One region of the Nostoc sp. UIC 10607 genome, then DNA from elsewhere that is predicted to be linked to it. Evidence: riboswitches for the same ligand, from Rfam matches in the RefSeq annotation. Region 1 holds a riboswitch; each other region holds the start of a gene.
What was found. A riboswitch is a leader RNA that binds a small molecule or an ion and turns the genes downstream of it on or off. The one in region 1 is predicted to bind cyclic di-AMP.

Region 2: it holds a riboswitch for cyclic di-AMP, as region 1 does, so the genes downstream of both, ntrB (nitrate ABC transporter permease) here and ACEYW6_RS22945 (glycosyltransferase) in region 1, are expected to answer to the same signal.
Region 3: it holds a riboswitch for cyclic di-AMP, as region 1 does, so the genes downstream of both, ACEYW6_RS30160 (universal stress protein) here and ACEYW6_RS22945 (glycosyltransferase) in region 1, are expected to answer to the same signal.

The regions. Positions count from the first base shown of each region.
Region 1 is NZ_JBIQNW010000032.1:7,360-11,659, forward strand. It holds gene argC (N-acetyl-gamma-glutamyl-phosphate reductase) at 1-741, shown strand, start outside; gene ACEYW6_RS22940 (DUF1350 family protein) at 830-1,816, opposite strand; cyclic di-AMP (ydaO/yuaA leader) riboswitch at 2,362-2,565, shown strand; gene ACEYW6_RS22945 (glycosyltransferase) at 2,729-4,000, shown strand; gene ACEYW6_RS22950 (hypothetical protein) at 4,105-4,300, shown strand, end outside.
Region 2 is NZ_JBIQNW010000064.1:4,687-8,986, reverse strand. It holds gene rnc (ribonuclease III) at 1-559, shown strand, start outside; gene ACEYW6_RS30180 (sensor histidine kinase) at 618-1,808, opposite strand; cyclic di-AMP (ydaO/yuaA leader) riboswitch at 2,226-2,445, shown strand; gene ntrB (nitrate ABC transporter permease) at 2,543-3,394, shown strand; gene ACEYW6_RS30170 (ABC transporter substrate-binding protein) at 3,482-4,300, shown strand, end outside.
Region 3 is NZ_JBIQNW010000064.1:218-4,517, forward strand. It holds partial or broken gene ACEYW6_RS30150 (ISL3 family transposase) at 1-193, shown strand, start outside; gene ACEYW6_RS30155 (ArsB/NhaD family transporter) at 510-1,847, opposite strand; gene ACEYW6_RS30160 (universal stress protein) at 1,961-2,581, opposite strand; cyclic di-AMP (ydaO/yuaA leader) riboswitch at 2,805-2,916, opposite strand; gene ACEYW6_RS30165 (ABC transporter ATP-binding protein) at 2,955-3,791, opposite strand; gene ACEYW6_RS30170 (ABC transporter substrate-binding protein) at 3,846-4,300, opposite strand, start outside.

The sequences.
Region 1 (4,300 bases):
ATCCTTGATGCTAGTAGTGCCCATCGCACGGCTAAGAACTGGGTATATGGTTTTCCTGAACTAAATCCAGGACAGCGAGAGAAAATCGCCAGCGCCCAGTTTGTCAGCAATCCAGGATGTTATCCCACAGGATTTTTAGCCTGTATTCGTCCGTTGATTGCCAAGGGAATTTTAAAGAATAATTTTCCCATCACCGTTAACGCAGTGTCAGGCTACTCTGGTGGCGGAAAAAATCTCATTAAACAATACCATACCTTCCACGAACAGGAAACTGGAGCAGAGTCGCTTTATCCCTATGGCATCTATGGTTTGCAGTTTGGACATAAGCATGTCAAGGAAATGCATTATTACTCAGAGTTAGCATCGCCGCCGCTATTCGTACCAGCGGTAGGGGATTTTGAGCAAGGGATGCTAGTTCAGGTGCCTTTGCCGTTAGGAACTTTGGATAATCCACCATCAGGTGAGGTAATCTATGAAGCGATCGCTGATTACTACCAAGGTGAAAAATTTGTGCAGGTAGCTCCATACCAAGATTCTACTCTGCTACGAGACGGAATATTTTTGGATGCGATTGCAGTGAACGGCACTAATATTGTTCAGGTTTTTGTATTCACAAATGACACTACCAAAGAAGCGTTGCTAGTTGCTCGTCTTGATAACTTGGGCAAAGGTGCATCGGGAGCCGCAATCCAAAACTTAAACATCATGCTGGGCTTTCCAGAAGAGTTGGGATTGTTATGAAAGGCTCAGATTCCCGACTTTTTTAACAAGTCGGGAATATTGGTTAATAACTTCTGATTTTTGGACTTTCAGCAACTTTTGTTGATTTTTATTTCAGTTTCTCAAACAATTGAATTACATGATGCTCAAAGCCTCTATTTCGCTCTTGAACTGATTCAATTAAAGGTTTATCAAAAAGATTAATCACATACTTGCCTAGTTGAATTCCTAAAGGTTTTAAATGTCCACCCTCTAAAGTTTGTAGAAATTCTTGGGGTGGTTTTTTTAGAATATTAGTAAACCATTCACAGGTTAATTTGGCAATATTGTCTGACTTAAAACAAACTAAACCCATGATATTAAAGAGCTTACTATCCTTGATTAAGTTATGGGTTTCTTCAACGGTTGGTTTCACACCCCAACCAAGATTATCGATTATATCCGCTAAAAATTGAGGACGAATTGCGCTGCCGGTGTCAGCAATAGCAGGTGCTAATAGGATAGAAACCTGCCCCTTAATGAAGACACTGTTAATTTTTATTTCCTGGCCTACGTAAGTGTAAATTAGTTTCCGAACTTCTACAATTTTTTGTTTAAGCTCATCAAAGAGAATGTTAATATCTGCAATGACACTTTTTATCTGTGACTCATCCGAAGTATGAGATAGCAGGTTGCGAATAAACTTTTCTCTATCTTGAGGCTCTGGAGGTAAAGCAGTAAATCCTTCTAACAGGGAGATATATTTACAGCCAAGGCTATGTCCAATCCAAGAAAAGTTTTTATCATCTAGATAGGCTTCATAATCATATCCCTCAACACTTGCCATCCTCACAAGCTCTGGTAGAATTTCATACTGCTCTCTCATGAGAAAACCAGCTTCTACATAATGGTTAAAACTAAAATTAAATGGCAGAAGAATAATTGTATATCCCTGCTCAAATAGGCATTGAAGCAGATAGCGATAAAAAAGCATGGGGCCAAATGTACCAAAAAAAGCCCCTGCAATAAATTGAATTACTCCTTTAGGCTGTGGATGCAGAGCAACCCAACTGTGAGAAACAGGTTTAAATCTCAGCTTGATATTTGTATTTACCATGACTTAGCAATGAGTGTATCTCATTTTGGTAGGTGTATACTTTACCTCCAAATTGAAGCTGCTGCTTTTCGGATTCTTTAAAAGGTTTTTTTGGATAACTGAGATGCTTGCCTTCGTAATATACCAAATGCAGTTGGCTCTCAAAGCATTTATGAAAGGGTGTGGGAGTAGGAAATAATGTAGTTCAATAGTGAAATTGAATTGGCGTAAAACTTCTAATGGACTCTTTTAGACTTTGGCAATTTCTTTAGCCAGAGTAATATTTAAGACAACTAAAAAAATATATTAAATTCAATCAAGCTCGTAGTTAGTATATTTATACACTTAAAAATATGAAAAATATTTAATTGCCAGAAGCTAAATAAAATGTAGTGGTCAACATCAGTAAGCTTCTTGTTGAGAGCATATTAAAAGCTCCAAGTTTCCTCTAAAGTCTGATTCGTCAAAGCTAGATGCAAAGCGCCTTTAGGTGATTTCAATCACACTTTTTTTGTTCATACTCTTGACATGGTTGATGATGACAGGTTATAAACCTTGAAGAAAAATAAATCAGTCTGCCTAATCCACTATATTCCCTGAAAAGTTTTGTGAGTAAGGGTAAACCGGAGCGGAGGAACCAAGTTTGGGGCGTATTTTGAAGAAAGTTAGCAGTTAATAAATTCATAACTTCTAACTCATAACTTTCTTAAGAAGGACATCTCTCAGTCCTAGCCCGTCAGCTAACTTCGTCGGCATTGAGAAGAGACTGAACGAGCAGCATTCTTAACAAGTAATGCCATGTTCTCGTCAGTGTCCTTTGGCTGGTAACTTTGCGGTTTGTTGTGCCTGCCCTTGACGTTGAAAGAGAGGATAATATTATCTTGATTTCTGGCGTTTGAGGCAGGATTATTTGCCTTGAGGTGAAAATCAGCTATGTTCCAGAATAAGAAACATCGCATTGCCCTAATTTCTGTTGATGGTGACCCGGCGGTTGAAATTGGTCAAGAAGAGGCTGGAGGTCAAAATGTCTATGTGCGTCAAGTAGGTTATGCCTTAGCAAAGCTTGGTTGGCAAGTGGATATGTTCACTCGTCGTAGTAGTCCTGAACAAGCTACCTACATTCAACATAGCCCAAACTGTCGTACTATTCGGTTAAAAGCGGGTCCAGCTAAGTTTATTGGGCGAGATAACTTGTTCGACCATTTACCTGAATTCATCGAAGAATTCCAGCGATTCCAGTTGCGCCAAGGGTTTCATTACTCCTTAATTCATACCAACTACTGGTTATCATCTTGGGTCGGCATGGAATTGAAAAAGCAGCAACCACTGATTCAGGTACATACTTACCACTCTTTAGGAGCGGTTAAATACAGAAGTATTGGTGATGTTCCCGTAATTGCTACCCAGCGATTAGCTGTAGAAAAAGCCTGCTTGGAAACTGTAGACTGTGTGGTTGCAACTAGTCCGCAAGAGCAAAAACATATGCGGGTACTCGTTTCCAGTAAAGGAAACATTGAAATGATTCCCTGTGGCACCGATACTGATAAATTTGGAGAAATTCAGCGGTCTGCGGCGCGGGAAAAGCTGGGAATTGCACCAGATGCCAAAATGGTTCTCTACGTTGGTCGCTTTGACCGCCGCAAAGGTATTGAAACCTTGGTACGAGCTATTGCCAAATCTAGTTTAAGAGGTGAAGCTAATCTCCAGCTAGTGATTGGGGGTGGTAGCCGTCCAGGTCAGAGTGATGGAATAGAACGCGATCGCATTGCTAGCATTGTTACTGAACTCGGATTAGAAAATTGTACAACCTTTGCTGGTCGCTTAGATGAAACTGTCCTCCCCTTCTACTACGCCGCCGCTGATGTCTGCGTAGTGCCTAGTCACTATGAACCTTTTGGTTTAGTTGCCATTGAGGCAATGGCTAGTAAGACTCCTGTCGTAGCTAGTAATGTTGGTGGGCTACAGTTTACTGTTGTACCAGAAGTCACAGGGTTACTTGCGCCCCCCAAAGATGAAGTAGCTTTTGCTGCTGCCATAGACCGCATTCTCATCAACCCAGCTTGGCGAGACCAGTTAGGTGAAGCGGCTCGACAACGGACAGAAATTGCCTTTAGTTGGTATAGTGTAGCATTCCGACTGACTCAACTTTACACTCGTCTGCTGGCTCCAACTGCACCTAATGCCCGACCCCGGATTGCAGCTTAATTTTTCCAGCTTTGAGCGCGGAACTAATATCATCAGAGCGATTTTGCCGTGCCCAAACAGTCAAACACAAACTACTCAATCTAGTTAATTAGGCAGTCAGAATTATGCTGAATATCGGAGATTATGCTTTGCATCAAATAACAGGGCAAGTTGGTCAAGTTTGTGGTTATGGACATCAAGTAATGGATGGAGTTTACATAACCACCCTCAAAGTCAGAGTGAGCAAACATAAAGGAACTCGTCATCAAAGCAGATTTGTCGAGGATGCTTACTCCACTTGGGTACTCACAAACGCAGGAT
Region 2 (4,300 bases), on a different contig from region 1:
GCTGAATTTCTTAAGTGGTGAGTATCTATATAGTTGTCACCCAGAAATGGGAGAAGATGAATTAACCCGGCGGCGTTCGGCGCTGGTAGATGAGAAGCAATTGGCAAAGTTCGCTGAAGAGGTAGGTTTAGACTTTAGGATGCGGTTAGGAAAAGGCGCTATTCGAGACGGAGGCTACCAAAATCCTAATTTGCTTAGTAGCACCTTTGAAGCTGTACTTGGTGCTTACTATTTAGATAATGATTCCAATATTGAAGCAGTTCGCGCAATTATAGAACCACTATTTGATTCTGTAGATCCTAAGCATATAGTTGTGTCTCGTTCTAATGTAGACTCAAAAAATCGTTTTCAAGAATGGGTGCAGCGCAACGTTACTCCAACTCCTCCCAAATATTTCACGGAACAAATAGGAGGTCCTTCTCACGCGCCAGAATTCATAGCAAAAGTATTGGTAGATGGAAAAATTTACGGCGAAGGTAAGGGACGTAATAAGAAAGATGCAGAGAAAGCTTCTGCTGAGGATGCGCTAGCTAAGTTGAAAAAACAAGGTTTATTGTAATCATGTTTTTTGATTTCACGCAAAGGCGCAAAGAATAATTTTACGTCTTGGCGCGAAATCAACTTTCGATTTGTAAAGGCAAAATTACAGTAAAAGTAGAACCAACGCCTACCTCAGAGACTAGCTTAATTTCACCTTTGAGTAGTTTTACTAAGCGGGAGACGATCGCTAATCCCAATCCTGTACTATCAGCGAGATAGGGACGATCGCTTGAACTTACGCGAAAATAAGGTTCAAATATCTGGGCTTGATTTTCGGGTGCAATGCCAATTCCAGTGTCACAAACTGCGATCGCACATCTCTGGTTCTCCAACACCTGACACATTATAATAATAGTCCCCGACTCTGTATAGCGAATCGCATTACTAATAAGATTTGTAATAATTTGTTGGCATTGAAAAGGATCTGTGATTAATTCCTTGGGAGCGCGATCGCAATCTACTACAATTTTTAAATTTTTCCCAGCAGCTAAAGGTTCCAACATTTCACACACATTATTAATTAATTCCTGCACATCTGTGGGTGCTAGTTGGAGTTTTATCTGCCCTGAGTCATAGCGCGAAAGTTCTAACACATCATTGATCAGATGGAGTAACTGTCTACCGTTGCGTAGCACTCGCTCAATATGTTCTAAATTGCTATAGTTATCTTTTATCTCTGTTTTTCGTCGTTGTTGGCGTAAAAACAAATCCGAGTAACCAATAATAGAAGTTAGCGGATGTTTCAATTCGTGGGCTAGTTGTGAAAGATACTCTTGATTGGCGCTAATCAAGCGCGTGAGTTCTTCATTGTGGAGTGTTAGTGATGACTGCAACTGCTGTAATTCTCGCAACCGCTCCTCAACATAACTCTTGAAACAGCGAGCGATCGCTTCGTCTATAATAGCGTCAATCAAACGCATGGAACGAATTATCTCTACAGGTGTGCCACTCAATAAATCTGCTTGTATAATATCAAATATTACCGTTCGCAGTAGATGATATTCTCTAGCTATTTCTGCTGGATCAAAGCCTTGTTCAGCTCGAATAGCTCCATGCTGGAAACTAGCAGTAACTATTGACTGAATATCATTATCTTGAGATTTTGAAAGCACTGTCACCATCGCTTTCAAAACATCAGGGATGTGATCCTTTACAGCTGTATAAGATAGGTCATCAGCACTTTCAATCCGTCTATCCTTGCGAACTGCTAGAATCCATTTATCGAGGATGGTGTCCGTTTTTTCAGCCAGTACTTGACTAAAATCCATTATGTTAAATATCAGCTAGGAGATAAATGAGTAAACTTCCATATGCAATTAGTTTAGCGAGTGCAATGAGTTTTTACCAAATTTAGTGATATTTTTCACCTACCAAAAGGAATAGATTGCACATCCTCTTCTAGTTGTCGAGCAATTAAGATTGTATAAAATTTTGCCAGTACATTATATTTCTTTTTAAAAAATATTAATCAGGTATGTAACATTCTTAATGCTTGGCTCGACTATATTGTTTAGCAGTCTGTGCAAGGAGTTCACTCACAACATAACTAGCAACACAAGTTTTAATTATTACTACAAATTAATGAATAACACTTGATTATGGTATTGAAATTAACAACATTTATCATAAGATAGATGGCTTTTACTGAGCATCGATGTTATATTGTCCATAAATTAATATCCATTAGAGTAAGTCAGCCTAATTCAGCGTGTCACAGTGCATAACGCTGGAGCGGAGGAACCAAATTGTGGGGCGTATCTCATAGAAAGTGAGGAGTTGAGAGTGAGGAGTTAGGAATTAAATAAAATTTAGTAACTCATAACTCATAACTCATAACTTTCTACAGAAGGGCATCTCTCAGCCCTAGCCCGTCAGCTAACTTCGTAGGCATTGAGAGGAGACTGAAGAGACGGCATTTTTATAATGTTCCGATCTCATCGGTGTCCAAGGCTGGTACTGCTCGGATTTTTTGTACCTGCACTTAAATCTGTTGAGGTCGTAAATGATATTTCAATTAAATTTGGCTGCGATCGCAGCGATCGCTGGACAAGCTGCTTGGAAAAAAACAAAACCTGTCATCCTTAAAGATGTTTTCTTTTTACCTGTATTGGGGTTCTTGGGAATAATCGTTCTGTGGTGGATTGTTGCACTTGCCAACCATGAATTGATGCCCACCCCGCCAGAAGCGTTGATTGCTAATCTAGACTACATCTTAAATCCCTTCTACCAGCGAGGCCCAGGCAACTTGGGAATTGGTTGGTTGTTAATAGCAAGTCTGCGCCGGGTATTAATAGGCTTTTTGTTGGGTGCGGTAGTAGCGATTCCTCTGGGGTTCCTCATTGGCATGTCCAGACCGGCAATGCTAGCACTCAATCCCATCATTCAAATTTTTAAACCTGTATCACCCCTAGCTTGGCTACCCATCGCCTTAGCAATTTTCAATTTAGCAGATCCTTCAGCCATTTTTGTCATCTTTATTACTTCTTTATGGCCGACAATTATTAATACCGCTTTAGGAGTTTCTAGCGTTCCCAAAGATTATTTAGATGTGGCACGAGTACTGGAAATGCCACGTTGGAGACGGATTACAAAAATAATTTGGCCTGCAAGTTTGCCGTATATTTTTACAGGTTTACGAATTAGTTTAGGCATCGCTTGGCTGGTAATCGTTGCCGTGGAAATGCTTACAGGCGGTATTGGTATCGGCTTTTTCGTCTGGGATGAATGGAGTCGCTTAAACCTGAGTTCAGTCTTTTTAGCTGTGTTGGTAATTGGTGTAACTGGGTTAATCCTGGATTACGCCGTGGACAAAATCCAAGAATTAGTAACCCATCGCCCTAAAACTTCCAACTAACAAAATTTGGCTGCTATCAAAACAGCAAGATGTAACGTGACTCTGCGCTTGTAGCATGAGCAATTAATCACCAATGGAGCTACAAAAATGGGTGATATTAACTGGACTAGACGAGATATTATCAAGGGAATAGGAGCAACAACAGCGGGAATGGCGCTATCCTCCTGTGGCATTTCAGGAGATAGATCCGCCAAAGGACTAACTGAAGAAGCCTTAGCTGTGCAACCAGTAGTTAAAAGCGGCGACCTAGAAAAAGCCGATCTTACAGTTGGTTACGTTCCTGTTAATGATTGTGCGCCATTTGCGATCGCCTGGAAAAAAGGCTTCTTCCACAAGTATGGTTTGAACGTTACACTCAACCGCGAAGCCAGTTGGGCTACTTCCCGCGACGGTTTAATTTTTGGTCGCTTGGATGCTTCACCCGTTGTATCTGGTGCAGTTACCAACGCCAGAATTGGTGCTGAAGGCGCACGCCACGCCCCCTTGTGTGCAGCGATGACCATTCACCGCCACGGTAACGCCATGACAATGAACAAAGCCATGTGGGATTTTGGTCTGCGTCCGTGGTATGAGTATCAAGAACAATATGGCGATGGTGCTTTAGAAGCCTTTGGGCGCGATTTTCGAGGCTACTTTGAGAAGCAGCCGTCAGAAGGTAAAGTTTGGGCAGTTGTTCTGAGTTCTGCCATTTACGAATACTTTATCCGTTACTTATCCGCCGCCGCTGGTGTTGATCCGCTTAAAGAGTTTCGCGTCATCATCGTTCCGCCGCCCCAAATGGTAACAAACGTGCGGATTGGTGCAATGCAAGCTTACATGGTTGCAGAACCCTGGAATACACGGGCAATAACAGGTAATGAAAACATCGGCTTTACCTTTGCACAAGGTAAAGAAGTCTGGTTGGGA
Region 3 (4,300 bases), on a different contig from region 1:
TTTCCCCACAAGTTGTCGAACTATCAGTAGATGGATAGATGAAATTCTGGCTTATTTTGATCACCGAACTACTCAAGGTATCGTAGAAGGAATTAATCAGAAGATTAAGCTCATTAAACGTAGGGCTTATGGCTTAACTAACTTTCATAATTTTAGAAGAAGGGTTTTACTAAATTGGTATTTCTGTTGTTAATTTAACATATCTAGTCTGGGAGAGCCATAATTACTAATTCATAATTGAAGAGAGTACAAGCCGTTACAATAATCTTTGATTTGGTTGTTTGCACGGCCTTTGCGGACTGGCTAGCGTTACGCTATAAGTGATAAATCCAGAAGCTAACACTGATAGCGCAGCGTTAGGAAGTCCGCGAACTTATTATTACGAATTACGTTCGCGCAGCCGTAGCGAGTCTGCGTACCCCTGTGGGGAAGCAAGCTACGCGCAGCGTGTTGTAGAGAGCGTAATTATCAATAATATGAATTACTGAATTATTTTGACCCTTTCCTATCTAGAGCAAAAAGCGAACTAACACATACAAAGCCGAAGCTACAAGTTGCAATACCATCACTGGGATACCGTAGTGTAGAAAAGTTTTAAATGATATACGGCGTCCATGCTGCTCAGAAATCCCGGCGGCTACAATGTTAGATGATGCTCCTACTAGTGTGCCATTACCTCCCAAAGTTGCACCAAACATCATCGCATAAAATAGAGGTAATACTTCTGGCGGAAACTGCCCTTGAAAGTCTTGTGCTAGAACTTCGGCAGGTGCTAATCCGACAGTCACAATATATTGTTTAAGTAAAGGCACCATCCCCACCACTAAAGGAATATTGGGCACTACGCTGGATAATATCCCCACAAAAAATAATAAAAATAGGGAACCCAGGATAATATTTTTTCCTAAAATTGCTGCTAATACTCCTGATAAACCATTAATTACACCTGTTTTCTCTAACCCTCCAATTAGCACAAAAATACTCATAAAAAATATTAATGTACTCCAGTCTACATCCCGCAGAATGTTGTTAACTGAATCGATTTTACTATGGTGAGATAAAAGCAAAGCTAAAGCTGCTCCTAACAAAGCTGCGGCAGCAGGCGAAATCGGAACTGGTAGAGATTCTCCGATAACAAAAAATAGCAGGACGAAAAATACTATAACTGCACCGACGCTTAAAGCTCGTGGATGATTAATTTGTGGGTGTGGTAGTTCATCAAGATTATCTAACTGTGTATTCCAAATTTTGCGGAATAAAAATGGTAGTGTTGCAATCACTATGACAATGGCAATTACCCCCCCTAAACTCAACTTCAATAAATAATCTGTAAAGCTAATATTCACAGCATCGCCAACAATAAATGTAGCTGGATCTCCAACTAAAGTCAGCAATCCGGCACTATTAGCAACAAATACCATCAAAATCAACAAGGGTACGAAATTTATCCCAACTTCCTGAGCCATTGGGGGAATTAAAGGTGCTAGCAACATTACTGTTGTGGCATTTGGCAAGACCGCACAGATGGGTGTAACAATAGCCACAATACCAAGTAATAGACGCTTGCCTTGTCCTTTAGCTATGAGTACTATTTGAGTAGCTAAATAATCAAATATTTTTGTAGGCTCAAAAGCCCGCACTAAGACCATAACTCCAAAGAATAAACCGAGTGTTCCATGACTGTTGCCGATATAACCAACAGCTTCTTCTAAAGTCATGACGTTGGTAAAAACTAATAACAATGCTCCCAACAATGCCGCAATGGTTAGATGTACCCATTCCGTCATTACTAAAACAATGACGCTTATAAATGTAATTACGCTGAGGATTGCTTGCCAGTTTTCCACACCTTACCTCTCGAAGTTTAATTGGTTGCATAGTAGCGAAAAAAGTCACCTAGTTGTAGGTGACTTATCTATCATTACAATTGGATAAAAATTACTGAAATTCTGAACAGTGATTATTCATCAATACAACTGGGAATACCCAAAACGGCGCAGGGAAAATTAGAACCTAGTGCCTCAATCATCGGATGATTAACAGAGTTGCAACCTAAAAACAGAATATCGGCAGTTTCTGATTCAACAACTTTGGTAAGTTCTGTGTAAATGCAGCCAAACCGCAAATGAGATTTGAAGCAACCCTGCCATTCTTCAGCCAGACTTCGGGCTTGCCAGAGAATTATATCTGCTTGTTGTAGGGGAGTTACTACTGTCTGCAATTGGGGTTGACTTAATACCAGTGTGGCAGATTTTGATACTTCATTAACTTGGCATTCCAATGAAGGCTGTTGTTGTGGAAAGCTCAAGATATTTGGATACTGGCTTTTTGAATTGTCTTCTAGCACATAAACGGCTTGAACTGTGACTTCTGCATTGGTGGCTAAACGCGTTTGATGGGCAATCCAGAAAGCAATATCTAGCGCCGTATGACTGTTAGGAGATGCGTCATAGGCAACAATTAAATTAACTGCTTTTGCTTTTTGAGGTTTTTTAGAAAAAGGTTTTTTTGGTTCTGGCAACAGTACCATTTGTTCAATTAAGTCATCTCGGCCTGTGGCACTTTGCAGACGTGCTAACATTGGCTTAATTTGCACAGTTTTACTTCTCCCAATGAAATGAATTAGCAATGAGAAGCAGGGTGACAAATTTTAGATTTTGGACTTTCCTGCGGAACGCTACGCGAACGGCTACACTCAGTCAAACGATTTTGGATTTTAGATTGAGTGATGATAACCAAAAGTTCAAATCTTAAATCAGTCAAGGAAACCCCAATAATAACTGTATTACAGCCAAAGTCTTGGGGGTTCCTTCCATTGCCTACGGAGTTAGCTGACGGGCTAAGACTGGAAGGTGTCTCTCGTAAGATTAGCCCCAAACATTGGTTCCTCCGTTCCAAATTCAGCTTTCATGAATTTGAATTAGGCTACCCACTAAAAAAAATGATAATCTAATTTACTCGTCTTGGGCAAAATATCGATCAAGGAAATTTAGGGCGTGGTTGCGGAGTTCAAAATATTCTTTTGAGTTTCGCATAGCGGCGCGATCGCGTGGATGCTCAAAAGGAACTTTTAAAATCTCTCCTATACTAGCAGATGGGCCATTGGTCATCAAGACGATGCGATCGGACATATAAATTGCTTCATCTACATCGTGGGTAATCATCATCACTGCTTGACGATTATTTTCCCAAATATCCAATACCTGCCGCTGTAATTTGCCACGAGTTAGCGCATCTAGTGCCCCAAAAGGTTCATCCATCAGCAACATTTTAGGACGAATTGCTAAAGCTCTAGCAATACCTACTCGTTGTTTCATACCTCCAGAAATTTCATCAGGATATTTGTCAGCCGCCGCCGTCAAGTTTACCATTGCCAAGTGTTGATTTACAATGCTGATTTTTTCAGCCCGATTAGCATTTTTTAGCACTTCATCCACAGCTAACCGGATATTTTCTCGCACTGTCAACCAAGGCAACAGCGAATAGTTCTGAAATACCATCATCCGCTCGGCTCCTGGCTGACGAATTTCTTTCCCATCTAGCCTGACTGAGCCGGAAGTTGCTTTTTCTAAACCAGCTACTATCTTTAGTAGAGTTGATTTACCACAACCAGAGTGACCAATTACAGAAATATATTCATCTTCACCAATCGTCAGATTAACTCCATCTAAAACGACAAAGTTATCTTTATCAGGTGTCGGATAAGACTTAACTAAATTTTCAATTTCTAAAAACCCAGTGCGGGGCATAACTTCGGTCTGTGTATTAATAGGTAATGAGGTATATTCCATCATCGAAACGCTCCAGAAATAATTTAGTCATCAGTCAATATTTGAACTTGGGATTTAAGACATGAAAAAGTTCGTGGGAGCGTTAGCCCTGATGGCAAAACTATTCAGATAACCCACCGGATCGCTGGGGTCGAAGCCTTTCTTATCTATAAATACTTCTGGTGGTTCGACCTTGTAATCATCCTTGGGACACTCGATGCCCATTTCAGACGCTATCTCCCGATATAAATCTGTTCTCCAACCAAGTTCTGCTAGTTCTTCGGCATTTTTGGGGAATTCCTTAATTTGTCCCCACCGTGCTGCTTGTGTCATCAGCCAGATACTTCTGGATCTCCATAAGAATGTGGAGTGTTCTCCTGGCTGTTTGGGAAGGTTGTCAGGAATATCGAAGAAAATCGTGGTGTCAGCGGCTTTGATGGTGCGATCTTTGCCGTCAAAGCCGCCATAGTTGTAATTGCCGAGAATTGCCGGACTTGTAAACTTCGCAATTGGAGCATCTTTCTTTTTAG